2 regions of the uncultured Gordonia sp. genome follow, and region 1 is predicted to be linked to the other one. Evidence: predicted binding sites of a transcription regulator. Region 1 holds the regulator's gene; the other holds the start of a gene.

The links. The regulator LexA, encoded in region 1, represses DNA repair genes until DNA is damaged. The targets are predictions, from matches to a motif close to CGAACANNTGTTCG.
Region 2: Q0627_RS13790 (DUF222 domain-containing protein) is a predicted target of LexA. The motif match lies at 1,442-1,455, and genes of this name have one in related genera.

What each region holds. Positions count from the first base shown of each region.
Region 1 covers NZ_CALLZT010000139.1:11,981-24,077, forward strand. The annotation lists gene Q0627_RS12725 (fructose-specific PTS transporter subunit EIIC) at 1-1,319, opposite strand, end outside; gene Q0627_RS12730 (1-phosphofructokinase family hexose kinase) at 1,361-2,350, opposite strand; gene Q0627_RS12735 (DeoR/GlpR family DNA-binding transcription regulator) at 2,347-3,117, opposite strand; gene ptsP (phosphoenolpyruvate--protein phosphotransferase) at 3,650-5,314, shown strand; gene lexA (transcriptional repressor LexA) at 5,419-6,102, opposite strand; gene Q0627_RS12750 (LysM peptidoglycan-binding domain-containing protein) at 6,333-6,809, shown strand; gene nrdR (transcriptional regulator NrdR) at 7,004-7,477, shown strand; gene hrpA (ATP-dependent RNA helicase HrpA) at 7,488-11,489, opposite strand; gene Q0627_RS12765 (aspartate aminotransferase family protein) at 11,556-12,097, shown strand, end outside.
Region 2 covers NZ_CALLZT010000142.1:118,384-130,480, reverse strand. The annotation lists gene Q0627_RS13790 (DUF222 domain-containing protein) at 1-1,272, opposite strand, end outside; gene Q0627_RS13785 (hypothetical protein) at 1,535-1,702, shown strand; gene Q0627_RS13780 (hypothetical protein) at 1,991-2,734, shown strand; gene Q0627_RS13775 (hypothetical protein) at 2,935-4,146, shown strand; gene Q0627_RS13770 (globin) at 4,334-4,777, shown strand; gene Q0627_RS13765 (NrtR DNA-binding winged helix domain-containing protein) at 4,788-5,477, opposite strand; gene Q0627_RS13760 (ADP-ribosylglycohydrolase family protein) at 5,552-6,973, shown strand; gene Q0627_RS13755 (T3SS (YopN, CesT) and YbjN peptide-binding chaperone 1) at 7,006-7,524, shown strand; gene Q0627_RS13750 (NAD(P)/FAD-dependent oxidoreductase) at 7,576-8,991, opposite strand; gene Q0627_RS13745 (DUF3556 domain-containing protein) at 9,002-10,774, opposite strand; gene Q0627_RS13740 (class I adenylate-forming enzyme family protein) at 10,827-12,097, opposite strand, start outside.

The sequences.
Region 1 (12,097 bases):
CCGAGGAAGTTCGCGCCGATGGCGACCGACACCAGACCGGCCACGAAACCGGGGGCGATGCCGGGCCGGTCGGCGATTGCGAACGCGATGTATGCGGCAAGAACCGGTACGGCCAGGCCGAGGGCCGCGCCGCCGATGGCGAAGCTCACCGCACCCAGGTAGGTGCCGATGCCGCCGTCGGGCAGATTGGTGATGGTGTTGTGCAGCGCGATGTAGGCGCCGTCGGACAGCGAACCGCCCGGGTCGAGGGTGGACTTGCCGATCTCGTACCCGGCGAGCAGGAAGCCGAGTGCGATGAGCAGGCCGCCGGCGGCGACGAACGGGATCATGTAGCTGACGCCGGTCATCAATGCCTGTCGGGTCTGCCCGCCCAGTCCGACGCCGCCGCCGGCCGGTGCCACGTCGTCGGCGGCGCCGCCTTCTGCTCCGGCCACTCGTGCGGCATTCGGATCACCCGCCGCCGCAACGGCTTCGGCGATCATCTTGTCCGGCTCGTTGATGGCCCGTTTGACGCCGGAGGCGATCACGGGTTTGCCCGCGAACCGCTCCTTGCCCTTGACGCCGACATCGGTGGCGAAGATGACCGCGCCCGCATCCGAGATCACCTTCGGATCGAAAGGCGTTGTCGCCGAGGATCCTTGCGTTTCGACGTGAAACTCGACACCGGCCCGCTCGGCCGCGTACTTGAGTGCGTCGGCGGCCATGTAGGTGTGGGCGATGCCGGTGGGGCACGCGGTGATCGCGACGATCGACGGCTTGTCGGAAGCTGCCGGTGCCGTCTCGGTTGTCGCGGTGGGGGTCACCGCTGCCGGCGCCGCTGTGGCCGACGCTGCTGCGGCGGCAGGAGCAGCGGTCTTCTTGGGCGCCGGAGTGATCGCCCCGTCCACGAGTTCGACGATGCGTTCGGGGGTTTCGGCCGAACGCAGATCCGCGACGAAGTCGGGCCGCACCAGGGCGCGGGCCAGCGCACTGAGCAGCTTCATGTGCTCGCTGCCCCCACCCGCCGGTGCGGCGATGAGGAAGACGATGTCCGCCGGTCCGTCCGGTGCTCCGAAGTCGACCTTGGGCGCGAGCCGGGCCATAGCCAGGCTCGCTTCGGTGACCGATTCGGCGCGGGCATGCGGGATGGCGATGCCGCCGGGCAACCCGGTCGCCGACTTGGCTTCCCGGGCCAGGGCGGCCTCGACGAGGTCCGAGGCGTCCGTGGTGCGGCCTGCCTCGCCGAGCGCTCCAGCGAGAAAGCCGATCACCGCCGGTGGATCGGCACCGGCGTCGACATCGAGCCGCACCGTGTCGACGGTGATGATCTGTTGTGCCATGGGGTCTTCCTTTGTCGGGGTTCCTCTGCGAAAGGGGAGCGTCAGCGGATCGGGGTCAGTTCGGTGAGGACGACTCGCTCGAGATCGAGCTGAGCCGGCGATGGCGGCTGGGTACCGGCCAGCCCGGCCGCCGCCGCACCGTAGGCGACGGCCGAACGCAGCCGCTCGGGTTCGGGCTCACCTCGCAATGCGGCCAGGACGTAACCGGCCAGTGACGAGTCGCCGGCGCCGACGGTGCTTCGGGTGACAGTGGGTGGCGGGATCGCCGCCCAGCTGCCGGATGCGGTGGTGAGCACCGCGCCCGCCGCACCCAGCGTGGCCAGCACCGAACCTCCGGTGCGGGCGGACAATTCGGTCGCAGCAGCGACTATCGGTGCCAGATCTCCTGCTGCCGCAGCCGATTTGAGAACTGCGGAGTCCGCACCGGTGACCTCGGCGAGCTCTTCGTCATTGGGTTTGAGCAGGTCCGACCGTCCGCCGGCGGCAGCGACCAGCGGCGGCCCGGAAGTGTCGACGGCGACACGGCACGGCAGGTCGGCCAGGGCGTCGAGGAGCGTCCGGTACCAGTTGTCGGGCAGGCCCGGTGGCAGCGATCCGCACAGCGCCACCCACGCCGCCGACGCGGCGTGTTCGAGCACGAGTTCGGTCAGGCGCCGCGCCTGATCGGTGTCGAGAGCCACCCCGGGCGCGTTGATCTTGGTGGTGGTGCCGTCGGGTTCGGCGATGGTGAGGTTGGACCGGATCTCGCCGTCGACGGGCATGGTCCGGTACGGCAATCCGACGTCATTGAGTGCGGCGAGCAGCGGGTCACCGTCGCGACCGGGAAGCAGCGCCAGCGTGGGCACTCCCGCCTCCGCGGCGACCCGCGAGACGTTGACGCCCTTGCCGCCCGGTTCGGCGCGGGAGCCGGCGGCACGCTGCACCTCGCCGCGCTGCAGGACGCCCGGCAATTCCAGGGTGCGGTCCAGACTGGGGTTGGCCGTGAGCGTCACGATGTCGAAGTGAGCGGAGCTGTCGGGTGCGGCGGTCATGCGAGAACAACCTCGATTCCGTGGTCGGCGAGTTCGGCGGCGTCCGTCGGGCTGACCGTCGAGTCGGTGATGAGAACGTCGACCTCGTCGAGGGAGGCGAAGCGGACGAGGTCCTCCCGGCCCATCTTTGATGAATCTGCAAGCACCACAACCTGATCCGCAGACGACACCATCGCGCGTTTGACGGCTGCCTCCTCGGGATAGGGTGTCGAGAGGCCGTGGCGCGTGGTGATCGCGTTGGTGCCGATGAACGCCGTCGATACCCGCAGGCGTGCGATGGCGGCGACGGTATCGGCGCCGACGGTGGCCTGGGTCAGGCCGCGCACCCGACCGCCGACAGCGTGGACGAAGCCGTCGGAGTGGTTGGTCAGCACACCCGCGATAGGGATGCTGTTGGTGATCAACGTGAGGCCGTGGCCGTGGGGAAGTGCCATCGCGGCCTGAAACGTCGTGGTGCCCGCGTCGAAGAGCACTGACCCGCCGTTCGGTGGCAGGAACTTCATCGCCGCCGTTCCTATCGCGAGCTTGCGGTCGACGTGCGTGGTCTCCCGGACATCGAGGCCTTGCTCGGCGACGACGCGGATGAGGCCGGGCCGCACAGCACCACCGTGGACGCGTTGTAGATGACCGGCGCGTTCGAGCGTGGCCAGATCCCTGCGGACGGTTTCACTGGTGACGGAGAACCGGCCGGCGAGATCGGCGACCGAGGCGCGACCGATGCGGCGCACCTCGTCGGCGATCGCCTGCTGACGTTCCTCCGCGTACACGCGCACTCCGTTCGTTGATGGGGCAGCTCATTGGCCAGGGTTTGACACCCCTGGACTTTTCATTGGTCAGGGTTTGACACCCCTGGACTTCGACCGCGTCCGGTCGGTAGGGCTCGACCTTCTTCTGATCGTTCCCTCCAGAACCACATAACACCACATACCAGAAGGTGTGTATCGGCTTGAGTTGCCCGATCATTGGTGTGAGTTTGTGTGAGCTACGTTTGATTTAGTTGTTGATATCACTGTGTTTACGCTTGTCTCTGGTTCAAGTCAAGGCACAAATGTAGTGTAAATCACAGAAGAGGTCCGTGATGAGCGATTTCGTGGGTAGATTCGCATGGCGAGTACGCGGCGTGGCCGATCTGTGGGTTTGTGTATGAGTGTGTCCGACTCTGTTGACAGAACCGCAACTGCCTGCGAGTCTTGATTCACCGAACTGTTAGCTGAGTCACATGCTGACTCGTAGTCTCGAAGGTTCCTCGCAGCTGCGGTGCCGGAGTGAGGGACCGCCACGTCACAAGGATGGTGGACCATGCCCACAACAGCACTCAAGGGAACGCCCGTCGTCGGCGGCATCGCCTACGGGCCGGCATTGTGGCCGGGCGAGCGTCCGGTATATTCGCCGTCCGGCTCCGCCGACGTACCCGAGGGTGAGCGTGACGCCGAGGCGAATCGGTTCACCGAAGCCGCTGCCGCCGTCGCGGGACGGCTGCGTGAGCGGGCGTCGCATTCCAGTGGTGTGGCCGCAGAGGTCCTGTCCGCGACCGCGGGGCTCGCCGAGGATCGTGGCTGGGTGGGTGCGGCCAAGAAGCGGATCGCCAAGGGCGTGCGGGCTCCGGCTGCGGCGATCGCAGCAACCGAGGAGTTCGCGGCACTGTTCACCAAACTGGGTGGACTGATGGCAGAACGCGTGACCGACCTCAACGATGTGCGTGACCGGGTGGTGGCAGAACTGCTCGGCGTGCCCGAACCCGGTGTGCCGGTGCCCGATACGCCGTCGATCCTGGTCGCCGACGATCTGGCACCTGCCGATACCGCGGGGCTCGACCCGTCCCTGGTCACCGCGCTGGTGACCAGGCTCGGCGGACCGACCAGCCATACCGCGATCATCGCGCGCCAGCTGGGCATCCCGTGCGTCGTGGCAGTCTCCGAGCTCGCCGACGTGGCGGCGGGCACCACGATCCTGGTCGACGGCACCACCGGCGTCATCGAGATCGAACCCGATGCGGAACAGGCACGGTCGCGTGTCGAGGAGAGTCGTCGGATTGCTCAGGCGGCGGCCGCATGGTCAGGTCCCGGTCGTACGGCCGACGGCCACAGCGTCTCGATCCTCGCGAATGTTGCCGACGGTACGTCGGCCCGGGCGGCCACTGATCATCCCGTTGAAGGAGTGGGTCTGTTCCGTACGGAGCTCGCCTTTCTCGACAGGGCCGACGAGCCGTCGGTCGACGAGCAGGCCGCTCTGTACAGGGAGGTGATCGATGCCTTCGATGGTCACAAGGTGGTGATCCGGACGCTTGACGCCGGGTCGGACAAGCCGCTGAAGTTCGTGTCGCAGGAGCATGAGCCGAACCCCGCGATGGGCGTCCGTGGCAACCGGATCGCCTCGGTCCACCCCGAGATCCGTACCCACCAGCTCGACGCGATCGCCCGGGCCGCCGAGAACGCAAGTGTCACACCGTGGGTGATGGCACCGATGATCGCCGGGGCGGGTGAGGCCGAGGAATTCGCCGCCGAGGTACGCGGCCGCGGGCTCGTTGCGGGTGTGATGATCGAGATCCCCGCCGCAGCGGTACTCGCACCCGCGATCCTGTCCAAGGTCGACTTCGTCTCGATCGGCACCAACGACCTGACGCAGTACACGATGGCCGCCGACCGGATGTCGGCCGAACTCGCCGCGTTCACCGATCCGTGGCAGCCCGCGGTGCTGAATCTGGTGGCCAACGTCGCCCGGGCGGGCAAGGATCTCGGCAAACCCGTCGGCGTGTGCGGTGAGGCGGCAGCCGATCCGTTGCTGGCGTGCGTCCTGGTCGGACTCGGGGTCACCTCGCTTTCGAGCGCACCGGTCGCCGCCGCGGCGGTGGGTGCGCGGCTGTCGCAGACAACCAGTGACCAGTGCCGTGAAGCCGCCGAAGCGGCTCTCGCAGCGGAAGACCCGGAGGCCGCGCGGACGGCGGCGGCCGCAATTCTGCTGTAGGTCCTGCGGAGACGAATCGAACTCGCCCGGAAAGTGTTCCGGGCGAGTTCGATTCGTGTCTGGGGGCCTTCGTGTCTGGGGGCCTTCGTGTCTGTGGGCCTTCGTCAAACGCGGCGCATAACGGTGACGACCTTGCCGAGGATGGCCGCGTCGTCACCGGGGATCGGCTGGAAGTGGACGTTGTGTGGCATCAGCCAGACGTGTCCGTCTTTGCGTTTGAAGGTCTTGACGGTGGCCTCGCCGTCGATCATCGCCGCGACGATGTCGCCGTTGTCGGCGACGTTCTGCTGGCGCACGACCACCCAGTCACCGTCGCAGATGGCGGCGTCGATCATCGACTCACCGACGACGCGCAGCATGAACAGTGAACCCTCGCCCACCAACTCGCGCGGTAGTGGAAACACGTCCTCCACAGCCTCTTCCGCGAGGATCGGGCCACCGGCGGCGATCCGGCCGAGGACCGGCACGAATGTGGGCTCCGGCAGACTCGAGTCGACCACGGTGGGCTTGGTCGGCGAGTGGTCGGAATCCTGGACGTTGACCGCGCGCGGACGATTGTGATCGCGTTTGAGCAGCCCCTTGCGTTCGAGCGTGCGCAGCTGATGGGCCACCGACGACGTGGACGCCAAACCGACCTCGTCGCCGATCTCACGAATGCTGGGCGGGTAGCCACGCTCACGCACAGAGGCCCGGATAACCTCGAGCACGGCACGCTGACGCGGAGTCAGCGATTCCTCTGCCACAGCGACATCGGGTGTGCCGGACGGTTCTCCGGTCTTGTCACTCATGGATGTTCTCTCCTGTCGGTCAAGCCTGCCGGTCAAGCTTTTTTGGCGTGATTCGTCGAGATGTTCGATCGCCAGCCTAGACGAACTTTCGCCTGCTTACCAAACGTTTGTTCGAGATCCGCGCGACTTTGTCGCACCCCCGTGGTACAAATCGAACATCAGTTCATCGAACAACTGATCGAACAACTCGAACACCGAATGCCCGTCGAACAACCTCGGAGGTGGTGGCCATGGCCGCGACATTCGCAGAACCCGCCCGCCGCACGACATCCACTCATGACCGGCTCGCTCCGCTGCGACCGGCCGGGCATCACGGCGCCGGTCCGCGCCGGTCCGGCCACCGGACACCGGTTCCGGCCGGGACGCGCTGCACCGCACCGGGGCATGACCCACGCCAGATCGCTTCATGGGAGACGATCGCCCGGCGCCGCGCGTCCGCGACCGCAGTCCTGGTGGGTGCCCTGCTCGCGGCAGGTGTCTGGGTGCTGGTCATCGTCGGCAACAACTATGCCGACGCGGTGGCGCCCGATCCCACCGGCACCGCGGTCGTGTACGTGCGCTCGGGGGAGTCGTTGTCGTCGGTGGCCGCCCGGGTCGCCCCGGGATACCCCGTCGAAGCGGTGGTCGAGCGGATTCGTGAGCTCAACGACCTCGCCTCGTCCGGCGTGGTCCCCGGTCAGCCGCTGCTCGTGCCCCGATACCGATGAGCCCGATTCAGATGAACCGTGACCACGCCGCGGAGAGCAGGCACCGGCGCTGCGACGGGGTGTCCGCTGTCAGGGGTGCATCGAGCGCTCTGCTGATCGGCGGTATTCTCATGCCACAGGGTCCAGTCGGAAACCGACACGGTGTGACCGTTCCGCGGTGCGCCGGCGCGCCCCTCGACGGTCATGAGGACAACATGCGCTGCCCGTTTTGCCGCAACGAGGACACCAAGGTCATCGACTCACGTGTCGCCGACGAAGGGCAGGCGATCCGGCGCAGGCGGGCCTGTCAGGAATGCGGCCGCCGCTTCTCCACCGTCGAGAGCGCGGTGCTCTCGGTGGTCAAACGTAACGGAGTCACCGAACCTTTCAGCCGCGAGAAGGTGATGCGCGGCGTGCGTCGGGCCTGCCAGGGCCGACACGTCGACGAGGATTCGCTGGCGTTGCTCGCCCAGCAGGTGGAGGAGGCCATCCGGGCATCGGGTGCGGCCGAGATCCCCAGCAACGAGGTTGGATTGGCCATCCTGCGCCCGCTGCGCGACCTCGATGAGGTGGCCTATCTGCGCTTCGCGTCGGTGTACCGATCGTTCGATTCGGTGGAGGATTTCCAGCGCGAGATCGATGACCTTCGGGCGGTCTCGAATACGGCGGCCTCCGCGGAAGCAGGGTAGTGCGGGGCTGTCACCGCAGTGCGTCGATGGCCTTGATGACCCGCTTCTCCGACACCGGATAGGCGGTGCCGAGTCGCTGCGCGAACAGGCCGACCCGCAGTTCCTCGACCATCCACTGTGCCTCGTCGTTGACCGCATCCCGACGCGCGGCCGGTACTTTCGTGAGTCGGGAGTTCCAGTGTTCGATGACCCTGTCGATGCTGCGCAACCCTTGCGCGTCGCGATCGGCACCGCCGGGCAGTGCGTCGAGCCGTTGCTGCGCGGCCTGTAGATAGCGGGGTAGATGCCGCAGCGCCGACAGCGGCGTGGCTGCGATGAACCCTTCGAAGATCAAATGGTCGAGTTGTTCTGCGACATCGTCCGCGGCGGCGGAGCCGGCGTGCAAGTCGATGAGCCGGCGCAGTGGCGCGACTTCCCGCAGGGCTGCGATTGCCGCCGAAAAGTGTTCCGGTGCAGTCGATCGCACCTTCGGACTCAGTGCTGCGAGCAGGTGGCCGAAATCGTCGGGTGACCGCACCGCCGACACCTCGGAGATACGGTCGGCAACGGCGTCACGGATCGCGCGGAAGGTGCAGTCGGCGACCATCCGGTCGCGATCGCGGTAGGGGCTCTGGCTCAGACTCAACTTGCCCAGCGGATCGAGGCCCGCTGTGATCTTCGGTGTGAGTGCCGGAATCCTGTGGTCGAGCATCGCCGCCACCGCCACCGGCAGGTGTCGGTCACGTTCGGCGGCAGAGGTGGCGGCGGTGACCTGAACGGCGAAGCGAGAACCCGCCGGGACGGTGAGTAGGGCAGGGTAGCGGGTGACTCTCTGGCCGGCGATGGTCGTGGTGATCGAGTCGGACAGCGTGCCGATTCCGTCGGCTGTCCAGTCGGTGAAGGTGGGTGCCTTCTCCGTGCGGGAGCCGGAGCCCGGCGTTACCTTCTTGCGGAGTTCCGGCAGTGATCGCCCGGAGGCCACTTCTTGCCCGGATCCGTCGACCACGCTGAAGTTCATGACCAGGTGTTTGGGCAGTGCAGCCGGTGTGAAGTCGGAGGCGGCGATCGACGATCCGGTGATCACCGACAGTTCCCGCGCCAAACCTGCTACGAGCGGTTCCGAACGTGGCTTCAGGCGTGAGAGGGCGAGGTCAGCGAACCTGCTCGCCGGTGCCATGGTCTTGCGTACCTGCTTGGGAAGGGTCTTGATCAGCTCGGTGGCCACATCGCTGCGCAGGCCAGGCACGAGCCAGTCGAAGCCGGCGGGTCGCACGTGGGCCAGGAGCGGTTCGGGGATCACCACGGTCACACCGTCGTCGTCGGCCGTCGGATCGAACCGGTACCGCAGTTCCAGCGTCGCCTCACCCTGCCGCCATGCTGGTGGAAAATCCTTGTCGGCGTTGGGAACTGTGGTGGCGAACTGGGTCGGGTCGAGGTCGAGCAGTGCAGGTTCGGTGCGGCGGGCCTTCTTCCACCAGGTGTCGAAATGCCGGGTGGATACACAGTCGGCGCCGACCCTGGTGTCGTAGAAGTCGAACAGCTGATCCTCGGTGATCGAGATGTCGCGGCGGCGGATGCGTTGCTCGATGTCATCGACGGCGTCGAGCAGGTCGCGGTTCTTCTGGAAGAACTCGTGCGTGTTGGTCCATTCGCCGTCGACGAGTGCGTGGCGGATGAACAGTTCCCGCGAGACGACCGGGTCGATGGTGCCGTAGTCGACGCGGCGGCGGGCCACCAGCGTCACTCCATACAGCGTCACCTTCTCGTAGGCCATCGCCGCACCCCGGCGCTGCGACCAGTGGGGCTCGCTATAGGTGCGTTTGACCAGATCCCCGGCCAGGCGCTCGGCCCACAGTGGATCGACCGCCGCGACTGTATGCGCGAAAAGTCTTGAGGTTTCCAGGATTTCGGCCGCCATGAGGAACGCCGGCGGCTTCTTGGCCAGTGCCGACCCGGGAAAGATCGCCAGCGTCGTGCCGCGGGCGCCCGAATACTCGCGGGTGTCGCCGTTGCGGGCGGCGATGTTGCCGAGCAGACCCGACAGTACCGACCGGTGCACGGCGTCGGGATCGACCTCGACCTCGGGTATCTGCCAGTCCAGGTCGCGCACGATGCGGGTGAGTTGGGCATGGAGGTCACGCCATTCGCGGATACGCAGGAAGTGCAGGAACTCGCGTTCGCACATGCGGCGGAACTGGTTGCCCGACAGTTCCTTTCGTTGCTCGTTGAGGTACTTCCAGAGCATGAGATGGCCGAGGAACTCCGACTTGTCGGCGACGAACCGCCGGTGCGCGGTGTCTGCGGCCTCGCGCGCGTCGACGGGACGCTCACGTACATCGGGAACCGACAGCGCCGCGGCGATCACAAGAACATGGTCGAGGCAGCCGAGGGTGCGGGCCTCCACCAGCATCCGGGCCAGGCGGGGGTCGACGGGCAGTCGCGCCATCGTGCGGCCCACGTCGGTGAGTTGCGGTCCACGCGATCGCGGCCGCCGATCGTCGGAGTCCTTCGCTGTCTCGATGGACGTTTCGCTGATCGCCCCCAACTCGAGCAACGTGCCCAGGCCATCACGGATCGCCCGCGGATCGGGGGCCTGCACGAAGGGGAACTCGGCGACGTCGCCGAGACGTAGCGAGGCCATCTGCAAGATCACCGCGGCAAGGTTGGTGCGCAGGATCTCCGGGTCGGTGAACCCGTCGCGGGAATCGAAATCCTCCTCGCTGTAGAGACGAATGCAGACACCGGGCGCCACACGGCCACACCGGCCGGCGCGTTGTCGCGCACTGGCCTGCGAAACCGGTTCGACGGGAAGACGATTCACCTTGGTGCGGGTCGAATAGCGCGAGATGCGGGCGGTACCGACGTCGATGACGTACCTGATGCCGGGCACGGTCAGCGAGGTTTCGGCGACGTTGGTGGCCAGCACGATCCGCCGGCCGTCGGAGGGGGAGAACACCTTCTGCTGGTCGGCTATCGACAGGCGCGCGAACAGCGGCACGATCTCGGCCCCGCCGGCAGCCCGCCGTTTGAGTGCCTCTGCGGTGTCGCGGATGTCGCGTTCGGTGGGCAGGAAAACGAGGATGTCGCCGCGCTCGTGGGCCCACAGTTCGGTGATCGCGGCGTCGATGCCCTGGATCTGGTCGAGGTCGGCGTGATCGTGTTCGGAGTCGGGTGCATCACGCGAAGTGAGTGGCCGATACCGGACCTCGACCGGGTACGTGCGTCCGGATACTTCGATGATGGGTACGTCGGGATTGCCGGGAACCGCGAAATGCTGTGCGAACCGGCCGGGTTCGATGGTCGCCGAGGTGATGATCACCTTCAGATCCCGGCGGCGCGGCAGCAATTGCTTGAGATAGCCGAGGATGAAGTCGATATTGAGGCTGCGCTCGTGCGCCTCGTCGATGATGAGGGTGTCGTAGGCACGCAGCATCGGGTCGGTGGAGATCTCGCGCAGCAGGATGCCGTCGGTCATCACCTTGACCAGGGTGTTTGCGCCCGAACGGTCGGTGAAGCGCACCGAATAGCCGACGGCGTCGCCGATCTGGGTACCGGTCTCGTCGGCGATACGTTTGGCCACGGAACTGGCGGCGATGCGCCGGGGCTGGGTGTGCCCGATGGTGCCGCGAATCCCGCGGCCGGCCTCCAGACAGATCTTGGGCAACTGTGTGGTCTTGCCCGAACCTGTTTCGCCTGCCACCACAATCACCTGGTGTGCTTGGAGGGCGGCGGCGATCTCCTCACGTGCCGCGCTGACAGGTAGCTCCGCCGGATAGTCGAGTCGTGGCATGCGTGCGCGGCGGGTCTCGACGCGGCCCTTGGCACCGGTGATGTCTGCCGCGATCGATTCGAGCGCTTGGGTTTTCGGGGCGCGTCCGAGCTTGTCGAGCCGTCGGCGGAACCGGAACTCATCGGCGATCGTCAGCTCCGGCAACTGCTGCCGGAGCGCGGTGACGGTGAGGGTGGCGTCCGGTGCATCTGCGGGTGAGATCGACGGTGCGGGACCGGATGAGGGATTCGAGGGTGCCGACATGATGTGTTCAGGATAGTGGGGGGACCCAGATCGCAGCGCGATCACGCACCGGGCATGATGTCTGCCATGGTTGATTCGCTGTGGCATGGCTTTGCCGACATGGGTTCCGTCGTCGCGAACGGACGGTTCGTGGTTGCCCGGGGTGAGGGCACCCGGATCTGGGATACCAACGGCAACGAGTACCTCGATGCGACGGCGGGTCTGTGGTTCACCAACGTCGGGCACGGCCGCACCGAGGTGGCACAGGCCGTCGCCGACCAGCTGACCAAGGTGGCGCACTACTCGGGTTTCGGCGACACGACCGCCGACATCACCGTCGAACTCGCCGACCGGCTCGGCGATATCGCGCCGGTGCCCGGCAGCAAGGTGTTCTTCACCTCCGGCGGCAGCGACTCGGTCGACTCGGCCGCCAAACTGGCCCGCCGCTATTGGCACGAGATGGGCAAACCCGAGAAGAACATCATCGTCGGACGCACCAAGGCCTACCACGGCATGCACGTGGCGGGCACCGCATTGGCAGGCATCCCGCTCAACCGCGAGGGCTACGGCGAACTCATGCCCGACGCTGAAACCGTCGACTGGGACAACGCGAAAAGCCTGCTCGGCCT
Region 2 (12,097 bases), on a different contig from region 1:
CGGGCGGTACGGATCGGACGGCAGGTGCGACGGGAGTGGCTGGTTGCCGACATCGCTGGCGTGCGGGGCTTCGAGGTTCGTCGCTTGCGCTCCTCGCACCTCAACCAGCGAGGGGGTCACATCGCCAACCAGCAAAGGGGTCACGTCGCCAACCTGCGACGGAGTTGCGCCGTCGACCGGCGTGGGGGTTGCCTGGTCAGCATGGAACTCAGATGGCTGAAACGTGAACTTACGAGTATTGCCATCATCTGCTGGTTGAGGCGCGAGCTTGCGAGCCTCGAAACCCCGTGAGGCGTCCGTGTCCGCACCCACCGGACTCTTCACCTCGGGAACCAAAGGCCGTACCTGCGTGTGTGATTGGGCAGCGATGTCGCGGACGTGATCGGCATCGATCACACCGTAGCCGTCCATGAAACCAGGATTGTCAGCGGCACCGTCGATGGTGGATTCATCACAGACGACGTGAAGGACGATCCGTGCCTGCGCCTGCGGCAGGCACCGGGCGTCGGGAATGACAGCGGGGCAGTCGGCCAGGCCGCACTCGCAGGCGAACTGCTGGCCGGTGAGCAGGGCGAACATCGCATCACTTCGCCGGGCCGCCATACGACGCGGGTCATCCTTGCACGCGCAGGCGGCGAGCACTTTCACCGACTCGAACGCGATGCGGGCATTCTCGGCCGACATCGACGCACCGAGCGCGGCCATGCCGTGTTCACGGCCGGTGTCCACCCACACACCACGATCGTCGTGGGCCTGCTGACGGCGACGCCGGACGCTGTCGGGGTCGCGACGGAACACGATCCGATCGCACATATCCCGCAACCTCGCCCGGCTCCACGCGCCCTCGCGGCGGCGCAAGGTCGCGGCGATCTCGGCGTCGACGGCCTCGGCGTGCTCGGTTCCCTCAATCAGCTCGGTACGCGAAACAACGGTGGTGACATGGGTTTTGGTGATCAGACCGTCGCGCAGACACAGCGCTACCTGCGGGAGACGATCACGCAACGCCACCGCCTCGTCGACAAGGCGTTCGCCCATCGTCTGGGTCAGCGCCCCGCTCATCGCGATACGCGCGCCGAGTTGGGCATGCGCATCCAGCATCCGGTAGTCGGCGGGTTCAGTCGCCACCAGCTCGGTGTGCAACGCGGCGATCGCCGCGTACTGCGCCCACGCGGTGAACGATTCAACCGCCCGCACCGAACCCACAGCCGTCATCAACTTCGTGACCCGCTCGGCGTCGACGCAACCTTCGGCGAATTCAAGAAACTCAGACATACTGTGACTCAGTTGATTCCACCGATCAAGACCATGCGGGTCGACGACTGCCGAGCCCGAATTCGGTTCGGTCATTTCTCATCCCCCGTTCTGCGATCACCGATTGCGGTACTCATCGTGGCCGGGCAACCCCTCCCGGCCACGATTGCCTGATACTCATCAGATTACTAGAACAGGTAATCGAATACCAGTCCTTCCGTCGATATGTTCGACAAGTTGTTCCCGCGCAGCGAGTTGCCCGCGACACGCCGGACGAGCCGGGGTGTCCGCGTCCAAGCAACTCCTCAACGCCGAACCGAAATCGGCCGGCGCCCGCACCGTCGAGCTGGTCGTGCCGGAACATCAACTCGAACATTCCCCGCCGGCGATCGGCGAATCCCACGTAGTCCATGCTCGCGGCGATCAACCGACCTCGGACAGGAGTACGTGAATCGGTACACATTGGGCGCAGGTGCCGGTACCGGCCCATGTCGTACCACCGTGGTTGACTTCCGCCATGTCCGAATTGGTGCTGGTCGTGATGGCCGGTGTGGTGTTGGTGAGCTTGGCTGTCGCGCGAGGTGTACGCCGTAGGTCCGGATCTCCGGCTGCGGGGACCCACCGAATATTCCGGAAACCTCCCCCGACACCGCTGCAGCAGTTGGCGACGGATCGTCGCAACCACAGGGATCGGCTTAACGCGTTGTGTGACAAGATCACCCGGCAGTCAATGTTGCCAATGGCCCGGCGGCCAGGTGAGGGCGAATACGGCGGTTTCGCCATCATGGTCGCCGATATTTGGCTGGGTCGGGATTTCACCTTGCGTGCCCGTGCGGTCGGGCTGAGCTGGTTGCCGTTCGTCGACGCACCCGAACATCACGAAACCCCCGAGATCGCCCGGGAGCGCCTCAACCGCAACTACCGACTGGGCGACGACGAACGCAAGGCCCTGGAAGTCATGTCCCGCAAACAGGCCGGCCGTATCGCCGTCACCGCCGCTCACGTCGCCGACAGCATCCACCGCACGCCCGTATGGGGACGCGACTTCTTCGACCTGCACAGCGTCCGGGTCGACCTGACCGCCGAGATCACCTACCTGACCGAAGCCGCGAAAACCCTCGCCGAACAAGACAAACTACTCGGACCGGCACCGATCGCCCAGCGGGCGCTCGACGCGGAGATCGTCGGCGTCTACATCGAGAAGTCCCGCATCCTCGACGAACGGATCGACGCCCTGCTCGCGCGACTCGAAGCGCTCGACGCGTACCGGGCGATCGTCACGGAGGTGCAGCGGCGGGCCGACAGACAGGACTGGCTCGACCGTGTCAACACCATCGACGACCTGGATTCCGCCGCATCCGCCGTCGCCGACCACCATCACGCCGACGCGCTGCGCGACACCGCCGTCGAATCCCACGCCTGGGCGCAGGTATACCTGCCCAACCTCGGATCGCTGACAGCGCGCCTTACCGCAGCCGGATAGCTGCGCACCGGCCGGGCGAATTGTCGGAGTCTCGCGCTAGGATCTTCCGCAATGCGAACCGGTCGAGGGTTTCGCCCTGAAAGCCGCGGAGCGGCGCACGTGGCTGTGGACTACACGAGAAACACGACGCAGGCCGTCGTGCCGGTCTGGACGCTGGCCACGCAGGAAGCCGAAGCCCCGATCTGGCCCGCGGTGAGCAGATGACGCCGGACAAGCTCGACCAGCTGCGGAGTGCGCTGGCCACCTTCGCCTCGTCGCCCATTGCCACACTCGAAGCCCATCCGTCGCCCAAGAACCTCGACGAGAAGCGTGGGATTCCACTGGAAAGCGCGAGTCCGTTGGCGAAGCATCTCGCGCAGTTGGTGTCGAACACCCCGAAGGCACGGGTAGCGGCTTCCGGCGAGACCCTGTACCGGATGGTCGTTCCGGACAAGGTTGCGGCATCGGTCGGCAGTGGTGTCATCACATCGATGAAGGCGGCGGGTGGCGGCATCCACAGCGCACTGGTGGGAAAAACGGGCATTGCGGCGCAGGCAAAGTTCGTGCCCGTCGTCGCCGGTAAGTCGGCGGCGATGGGCGCCGTCGGCGGTTCGGCGGCGACGGCAGGGACCGCCGTTGCCGGTGCGGGAGTGCTGACCGTCGCCGCTCCGCTGGTCCTGATGGCTGTCGCAGTCGGTATCAGTGCCCACGCCGAACGCCAACGTCAGGAGGCCATCGCCCGGCTCGAAACACTCCTCAAGAAGCTCGACAAGGCCAACCTGGACAGTGAACGCACGGATCTGAATGCGTGTGTGCCCGCGATCGAGAAGGCGACGGCGGTCCTGCTGGATCGCGGTCGCGTGGGCCACTCCCTCGGACTCGACACCGCGGTGCATGTCATCGACAAGGGAATCAGTCTGGCCGACAGCCGTTTACGCGAGTGGCTCACCGCGCTCGGCCAACTGCCCGAAGGACCGAAAGTCGAACTCGCCAAACTACGTGAAGCGATCCCCGGCATCGACGACCCGGACAGTGAGTTCTACGCGTACCTCGAATTGGCTGACCTGGCCATCGCACTCAAACATCGCGTGCTCGTTCTGCAGGCCGTCGAACATGCGCAACACGACGAGGACAACCCATTCGAGAACTTCGTCGACGCACTGAAGTCCGACCAGCGCAGCCTCAACCAACTGGTCGGTGACCATTCGGAGTTCCTACAACGACTTTCGACGCTGAGGCTCGATCGATCACACGGAATCATGGATTTCACCATCGGAGCCGGAGACATCGACAAGCTCTTGAACACCACTGCACGACTGCGCGAGCTCCCCGACCGGATGCCTTCCACCCAGTCCCGCAGCGACGTCGCGATCGAGATTGCCCAAAAAGCCGACGGCTCGCTCGTCGTCTTCCCGGCCTACGCCGTCCGGTAACGGACGTTCCCGCGTCGCAGATTTCGTCCCGCGAATTGGTTGTCACGATATCGGATTCGCGGGACGAAGTTCTGGACGCGGGAAGGGGGCGGGACCAAGGTCACGTTCGGTGGTGAGGGTATTGCCCGCGGTGGGTGCGGGTGGAAGCATGCGGCTATCGGACATCGGATCGAGTGGGAGGTTTGCGATGGAGCAGCCCGACACCGGTGACGCGGCCGTGCTCCGGTCCCTCGAACTGTATGACGAATTCGTCGGCGACCCCACGCCGATGATCTACGAGCGGTTCTTCGTCAAGTACCCCGAAGGTGAAGAGATGTTCGCCTTCGACAAGTACATGGAATCGCGGATGATGTCGTCGGTTCTCATGCTGCTTTCCGACGTGGCGGACCACACGACCCCGATCGAATACACCACCCACTGGATCGCCGACCACGTGGCGTGGGGAGTCGGACGCGAGATGATGTTCGACATGTTCGACATGATCCGGGACACCATCGGTGACGGGCTCGGCGACCGGTGGACCTCGGAGATGCACGATGGCTGGTGCGCTCTCATCGACCGGATGAGACCCGTCATGGACGACCAGATCGCCGAGGCCGAAGGTTACCGGCCGCAACCCACTCCCGCGTAGCGCGGGGACGTCACGCTCGGCGGTAGAGGGCGGCGGGGCGGCCTCGGTCACCCTCGGAGAGGAGCGGGCGGCCGTCTTGGAGGACGGGTTCCAGGAACGGTTTCATGCGGCGGTTGAAATTGTCCTTGTGGACGCGGGTTCCGACGACGGCCTCGTGGACTCTGCGGAGCTGATGCAGGGTGAACGGTTCGGGGAGGAAGCCGTCGGGGTCGGGGAGGGTGTCGGCATAGCGGTGCCGGAACTCGTAGCGTTCACGCAGGCCCATGACCGCGGCGGCGACGATCTCGTTGTGGTCGAACAGCAGCGGGTCCTCCCTCATGATCCGGCCGTCGGCGTCGACGGGTACCAGGGTGCCTGTCGCAGACGCCAGGTCGGTCTCGCACATCGATACGGAGTGGGCGGCGGAGATCACCCAGGTGCGGTTGTCGCGGGCCGGATCGTCGAACAGCCGCAGCAGTCGCGGATGGGTCTGTCGCTGCGGCCGGATGCCAACCTTGCGGCCGAACACGTCGTCGACGGTCTGCGCGACGGTCGTGCGTTCGCGCATGAAACCGCCAGGGAGTGCGCGGCCGTCAGGGTTGGTCCGGTCCTGGATGAGTACGTGCAGCGCGGGATCGTACGGTGCCCGGCACACCGTCAGGATCGCCAGATCAACCGTAACCCCAGGTCGGGGGTAGTTTTCGAGTTCGCTCACAGCCATGGCTTTACATTAGCGCACTTCGCGTGCTAACTTCTCTTTAGAGATTTTGAAGCGCTAAAGAGAAGGAGTTCGGCATGAAGCTGAATTCAGCACAGACAGACCGCGCATGTGGCGCGGTCCTCGGTTCCGCCGTCGGCGACGCACTGGGTGCAGGCTACGAATTCGGATCGGCACGCGTCGGCACCGACGGTCCGCAGATGATCGGCGGCGGCCTGGGCAACTTCGCCCCGGGCGAATGGACCGACGACACCACGATGGCGTGGTGCATCCTGGACGTCGCCGCGACCGGCCAGGACCTGCGGTCCGACGCCGCACTGACCGCGATCGGGCGCAACTTCCGTACGTGGTACGAATCCCGCCCCGCCGACATCGGCATCCAGACCAGCAACGTGCTGGGCCGGGCCGGCGCCGATCCGACAGCGGTCGAACTGACCGCGGCCGCCGCGGGCTTTCACGAGCAGACCGGGCGCACCGCCGGTAACGGATCGCTGATGCGCACCGCTGCCGTCGCGCTGCCGTTCCTCGGCAATCCCGACGCGGTCGCCGACGCCGCTCGCAAGATCAGCGCGCTGACGCATTTCGATCCGCGGGCACAGGAAGCATGCGTGCTGTGGTCGCTGTCGATCCGCCGCACCGTCATCGACGGTGAGCTGGATCTGCGCGGCGGCCTGCGCTACCTCGACGACGACGCCGTCGCCTACTGGACCGAGCGGATCGACGAGGCCGAGACCTCCGACCCGAAACGATTCAATCCGAACGGATGGGTGGTCAGCGCACTGCAGGCGGCCTGGTCGGCGATCGTTCACTCCGACGGCTTCGCCGAGACGCTGAGCACCGCGATCCGAATAGGCGACGACACCGACACCGTCGCGGCGATCGCCGGCGCGCTGATCGGTGCGAAGTGGGGCGCGTCGGCGATCCCTGCGAAGTGGCGCCGCATCCTGCACGGTTACCCGGGCAAGCGCGGTGAGGATCTCGTGCACGCCGCCATTCAGGCGACCTCCGGCGGTCCGAAACCCGGTGTGTGGCCGAATGCGTCGCGGATGACGGATGGGGGCACGACCGGCGTACTCGTGGAACACCCCTACGACGACGGTGTGTTGCTCGGCGACCTGGACGCACTCGACAAGCTGCCCGCAGAGGTCACGGCGGTGATCAGCCTGTGCCGAGTGGGCACCGAGCAGGTCCCTCCGGCCGGAGTCGAGCACATCTGCTACTGGTTGATGGACTCGGAACTCCGGTCGGAGAATCCGAATCTCGATTTCATTCTGGATGATGCAGCGAAAACTGTTGCTGCACTGCGGGATGAGGGACAGGTTGTGCTGGTTCATTGCGTCGCCGCACACCGCCGGACCCCGACCGTCGGCATCGCATACGCGCTGGAGCGGGGCGTCGGCCTGGCCGAGGCCACCTCCGCGGTGCGTGGCGTACTGCCTCGGGTGAACCCCAACTCGGCATTCGACGAGGCACTCGGTCGGATCGCCGCACAGCGATAACTGACGAATCACCCACTCCCGAAGGAGGAGACATGGACAACATTCAGGACCGCGACAAGCGGTCATCCGAAGGCTCCCACGACCTGTGGCGCGAGTTCAATGCCACCGAGCGCACCGACACCACCACGTCGGCGGCATTGGTGCGGGTCGCCGAGGACCGGGCCGAGCTGCTGGGCTGGGTCGGCGAGGCCCTGCGGGAAAAGTTCGGCGAGATGCCCGAGACCGACGACGATGACGACTTCGTGCTCTCGCACATGGGCCAGGTCGTGTGGGTTCGCGTGCACACCAACCAGCCTGCCGTCACCATCATGGCGAGGGTCGCGCACGGGGTGTACTCGCGGCGCGCGAGTGAAGTGGAGATCGGAATCCTCAACCGGCGCAGCACTTTCGTCAAGTGGTCGCTGGTCAACAGAAATATCTGGCAGGAGATCGATATGGTCGCGATACCGTTCGCCCCGCGCCACCTCACCAATCTCGTCGACGTGTTCTTCGCGGCGATGTCGGCCAACCGTGACGACCTCGCCTACCGCACCGGCGCGAAAGTGGCTTGACCACAGAACAAATCGGAATCCTGGTGCCATATACGAGCACCAGGATTCCGATTAGTTGGGTAGCTTGCGTAGGGCACGTTCGGCGGCATGGAAGCCGCACATGCCGTGGCCTCCCGGGCCGGGTGGGGTGGCAGCCGAGCAGATATACACACCAGGGACGCCTAGATCGTAGGGGTGCACCGACAGTCGGGGGCCGAGGACCAGTTGCACGGCGTCCTTCGATCCGGTGTTGATGTCGCCACCGACGTAATTACTGTTGTAGCTGGGCATCTCGGTTGTGGAGCAGACTTCCTTGCCGACGATGCGGTCGCGGAAGCCCGGCGCGAAACGTTCGATCTGACCGATGATCGCCTCGGTGGCGTCGCCCCGGTAACCGTTGGGGACATGGGCGTAGGCCCATACCGGGTGCACGTCCCCGACGCTGCGGCCGGGATCGGCCAGGTACTGCTGCCCGACCAGCACGAACGGCCGCTCGGGCATCCGACCTTGCTGGATCGTCCGTTCGGTGGCGGCGACCTCGGCGAAGTCACCACCCAGGTGGACGGTTCCGGAGCGCCGGGCATCCGGGTTGGTCCACGGAATACCCTCGCGGACAGCGAAATCCACCTTGAAGGCACCCGGTCCGTGCCGGAACCGGCGCAGCTCACGCAGCACCCGGTTCGGTAGCCGGTCAGCGCAGATCGCAGCCACCGCCCGCGGGTCCAGATCGAACATCGTCACATCCGCCGATGGCAGATCCGCGAACGACGAGACGCGAACCCCGGTCTCGATCCGCCCACCGAGTTCGAGCAGCGTCCGCTCCATCACGTCGGCGATCCGTCCCGATCCGCCCTCGGCCACCTGCCAACCGAACCGATGTCCGGCGGTGGTGATGCCGAGCCCGATCGCCGACGTCAGCGGTTGGTTCAGCGGCCGGAAGGTGTGCGCGGCGATACCGCCCCACAACGCCCTCGCCTGAGGAGTGCGGAAGAACCGGGCCAGTACCGACCCCGGCAGCACGGTCGGCATACCGAACCGGGCCAGTTCGAACGGGTGCCGCGGCACCTTGACGAGCGAGTCCAACACCGCCGGTCCGAGGACGTCGAACTTCCGGACCGGGCGGTCGAACAGTGCCCGCCACACACCGCCGTCGGCTCCCATGCCGGCAGCGGTGTCGGCGACACTGCGATGGAGCACTCCGGCGCTGCCGTCGTCGAGCGGGTGTACACAGTCGAGTTCGGCTGAACGCCAGTGCAATCCGAGCCGTTCGCAGTCCAGAGTGGCCAGGAATGGTGACCCGACCGCCATCGGATGGATGGCCGCGCAATGATCGTGTACCAGCCCGGGCACGATCGCCTCGAAGGACCTCAGTCCGCCGCCGACGGTGTCGCCGGCCTCCAGCAGCGTGACCTCCATGCCTCCGCGGGCCAGGGTGATCGCGGCGGCGAGCCCGTTGGGCCCGCCGCCCACGATCGTGGCTGTGCTCACGAGACTCTCATCACGAAACACCCAGGGGGAAGCGCTTCGGGTCCGACGTCCACGTGATGTTCAGTGGGATCGGGCCGTCAGGGAGCCACGGCTGCGCGTTCACGCAATCACGCACGCTCCAAGTGCCTTTCGCGAGCACACCCACGGCCGGGTCGATGATCTTGAAGTCCTGCTCGAACCGGGTGATCGGCTGCGACTCGGCCCACACGATCATCACATCGCCCGGATCGAAACGCACCTGTTCCTGGACCGCGGCAATCATGTTCTCGTCGTGCAGGTGACCGTCGCCGAAGTTGAAACCGGTGCAGATACCCGACATAACCTCACCTTCGCGGATTCTGCGCAGATCGATGTCCTGAACGAAGCGCATCATCGTCGAATATACGCCCCGGCCCTGACTGTGCATAGCGCGCCAGCTCAACCCGAAATCACCGATCACCTCACCCCATTCCCGTGGAACGTCGATCGCCTCCAGCTGATCGATGAGCGGCGGGATCGGGCGTTTGGTCAACCGATTGAGCTTGTCCTCGGCACCGGGCGCAAACGCCCACAGCCCCACAGCCCAGTTGCCGGCGTACTGGCGCAGCGAGGGCAGGAAAGACACCTTGTCGGGGCGGATGTTGCCGAGCACCGGGAAGAAGATCAGCATCGCGAAGATGACCAGGATCAACCACGGCGGATTCATGTCCACCACCGAGTACCCGTCACCTGCGGGGAATCCCACGAACAGGATGATCGAGATGTAGATGAACAGCAGATTCCATTCCAGCGGCACGGCCAGCGGGAAGGTGGAAATGATGAACAGGTGGTAGCAGATCATGAACACCACGCCGACGACGGTGAGTGTGCGGTTCACCGAGAACAACAGCAGGATCGGCACCGCGATCTCACCGATCGCGCCGAGGATATCGGCCATGAACCGGGCCAGTTTCGACGGCCGCAGGTCGTTGGGGTAATTGCGATAGTTCGCACGCCGCAAGGATTTCCACGGCAGCATCGGACTGTTGGACACCATCACCGGAATGACATTGACAAAATGCAGGCCGACCTTCGACAGACCCGCGCCCACCCACACGACGACGATGAGCAGTTTCCCGGCGACGATCATCGTCGCGAACGACGCGTAGGGCAGGATCGCGAAGATCAGCAGGGCCGGTACGTACTGTTCGGCGCGAGAGGCCAGGAACACCACCTTGTCCCGGAATCCGATCAGACAGATAAGCACGAGCGGCGCGATCAGCAGCTTCGGATCGATCAGCCGATGCGGTGCGGAATCTTCCAACTCCCCGCCAGGGGCAACCAGCGCCACCACCAGCGAGATGAGGAACAGGAAGTACATGCCGACGTCGAGCGGGGTTCGGGTGGTGCCCGCGGTCCCGGGCACCCAGGTCCACGGCCGCAGCCTGATGGTGCCGGTACGGGACCAGAACCGGAACCCGCCGGTCCACGGCTTGAACTTGTTGGTCAGCGGCCCCCAGGCACCGGCCAGGTTCAGCGACTCCAGGAACATCGTCCAGATGATCAACTTCTGGTAGATGATCGGCTGATCCCACCAGGTGTCCACCTCCCAGAAATGCAGACCGGAGGTGGCGGTGGTGATGATGATACCCGGAAGGGCGTAGAAGAACACCAGCTTTACCGCGTAGATGAGAAAGAAGATCTTCGCCGTGCCGAAGCCGTAATCGACCCAGCGGTGTGTCGAGATCGCCAGCCGCTCCTGCAGCGGCAGCGCCAGGTATTCCTCGGGAACTACTTCGGGTAGATCGGGTTTGGTGAATCCCATGACAATTCGTCCTTACGAGTGTGAAAGAACTGAGAGTTCAAGCGGACCGGGTTCAGGCGGACTGATCGATACGACGCAGAGTGGGCTTGTCCAGCTTGCCCACGGGGTTCTTCGGCAGGGTGTCGGTGATGATGATGTCGACGGGCTGCTTGTATCTCGCGAGCTGCGTGCGCAGGTGCTCGGTGATGGCCTCGGGGCCCAATTCGACGCCGGGATGGGTGGAGACGTACAGCACCGGGACCTCGCCGTATTTCTCGTCCGGGCGGCCGATCACCGCCGCCTCGGCGACCCCCTGCACACCGTAGACCACGGTTTCGATCTCCTTGGGGTAGATGTTCTCGCCGCCCCGGATGATCATGTCCTTGGCCCGGTCCACCAGGAACAGGTAGCCGTCCTCGTCGAGATATCCGACATCGCCAGTACGCAGCCAGCCGCCGTCGATGAGGGTCTTCTCGTTCTCCTCCGGCCGATTCAGGTAGCCGCGCATGATATTTGCGCCGCGCAGCAGGACCTCGCCAGGTTCTCCCACCGGGCACGACTGTCCCTCGCGATCGACGATCTTGATCTCCACTCCGGGCAGCGCCGGACCGACCGAACCGACCTTGCGGACACCGTCGATCGGGTTGCAGGTGGCCGCGCACGTGCATTCGGACAAGCCGTAGCCCTCGACCAGCGGGAAACCGTAACGCTTCTCGAAGCCCTCCAGCAGTTCGACGCTGGCCGGCGCCGCACCGCACACCGCGAACCGGACCTTCGAGGTGTCCGGTTGCACCTCCGGCGGCAATCCCAGCAGCATCGTGTAGATGGTGGGGACTGCCGAAAAGTACGTCGCCCCAGTGGATTCGAGGCGATCAAAGAAGGTCCGTGGATCGAATCTGCCGGCGATCGTCACACAGCCGCCGTTGGCGAGCGGACCGAGGACGCTCACGATGATCGCGTTCACATGGAACAGCGGCAGGATGAGCAGGCTGTGGTCGGACTCGCTGATGTCGGTGTTCGACGCGTTCATCTCGACCATGCTGACCAGATTGGCGTGATCGAGCACCACACCCTTGGGGCGCCCGGTGGTGCCCGATGTGTAGATCAGGAGCGCCACATCCGACGGCTGGGCCGCTGGGTCCGCGCCGTCGGGCTCGGCCGCGGTGAGGCTGTCGGCGTCCAGCAGAGGAACACTCGCCTCAGCACCATCGGAACTGATGAGGACCGTAGCGGCGGCGTCGGTGATCTGGTACTCAACCTCGGCGGCGGTGAGACTCGGGTTGATCGGGGTGGCGGCGGCACCCAGGCGCCAGGCCGCGAACATACCCACCACCAGCACCGCCG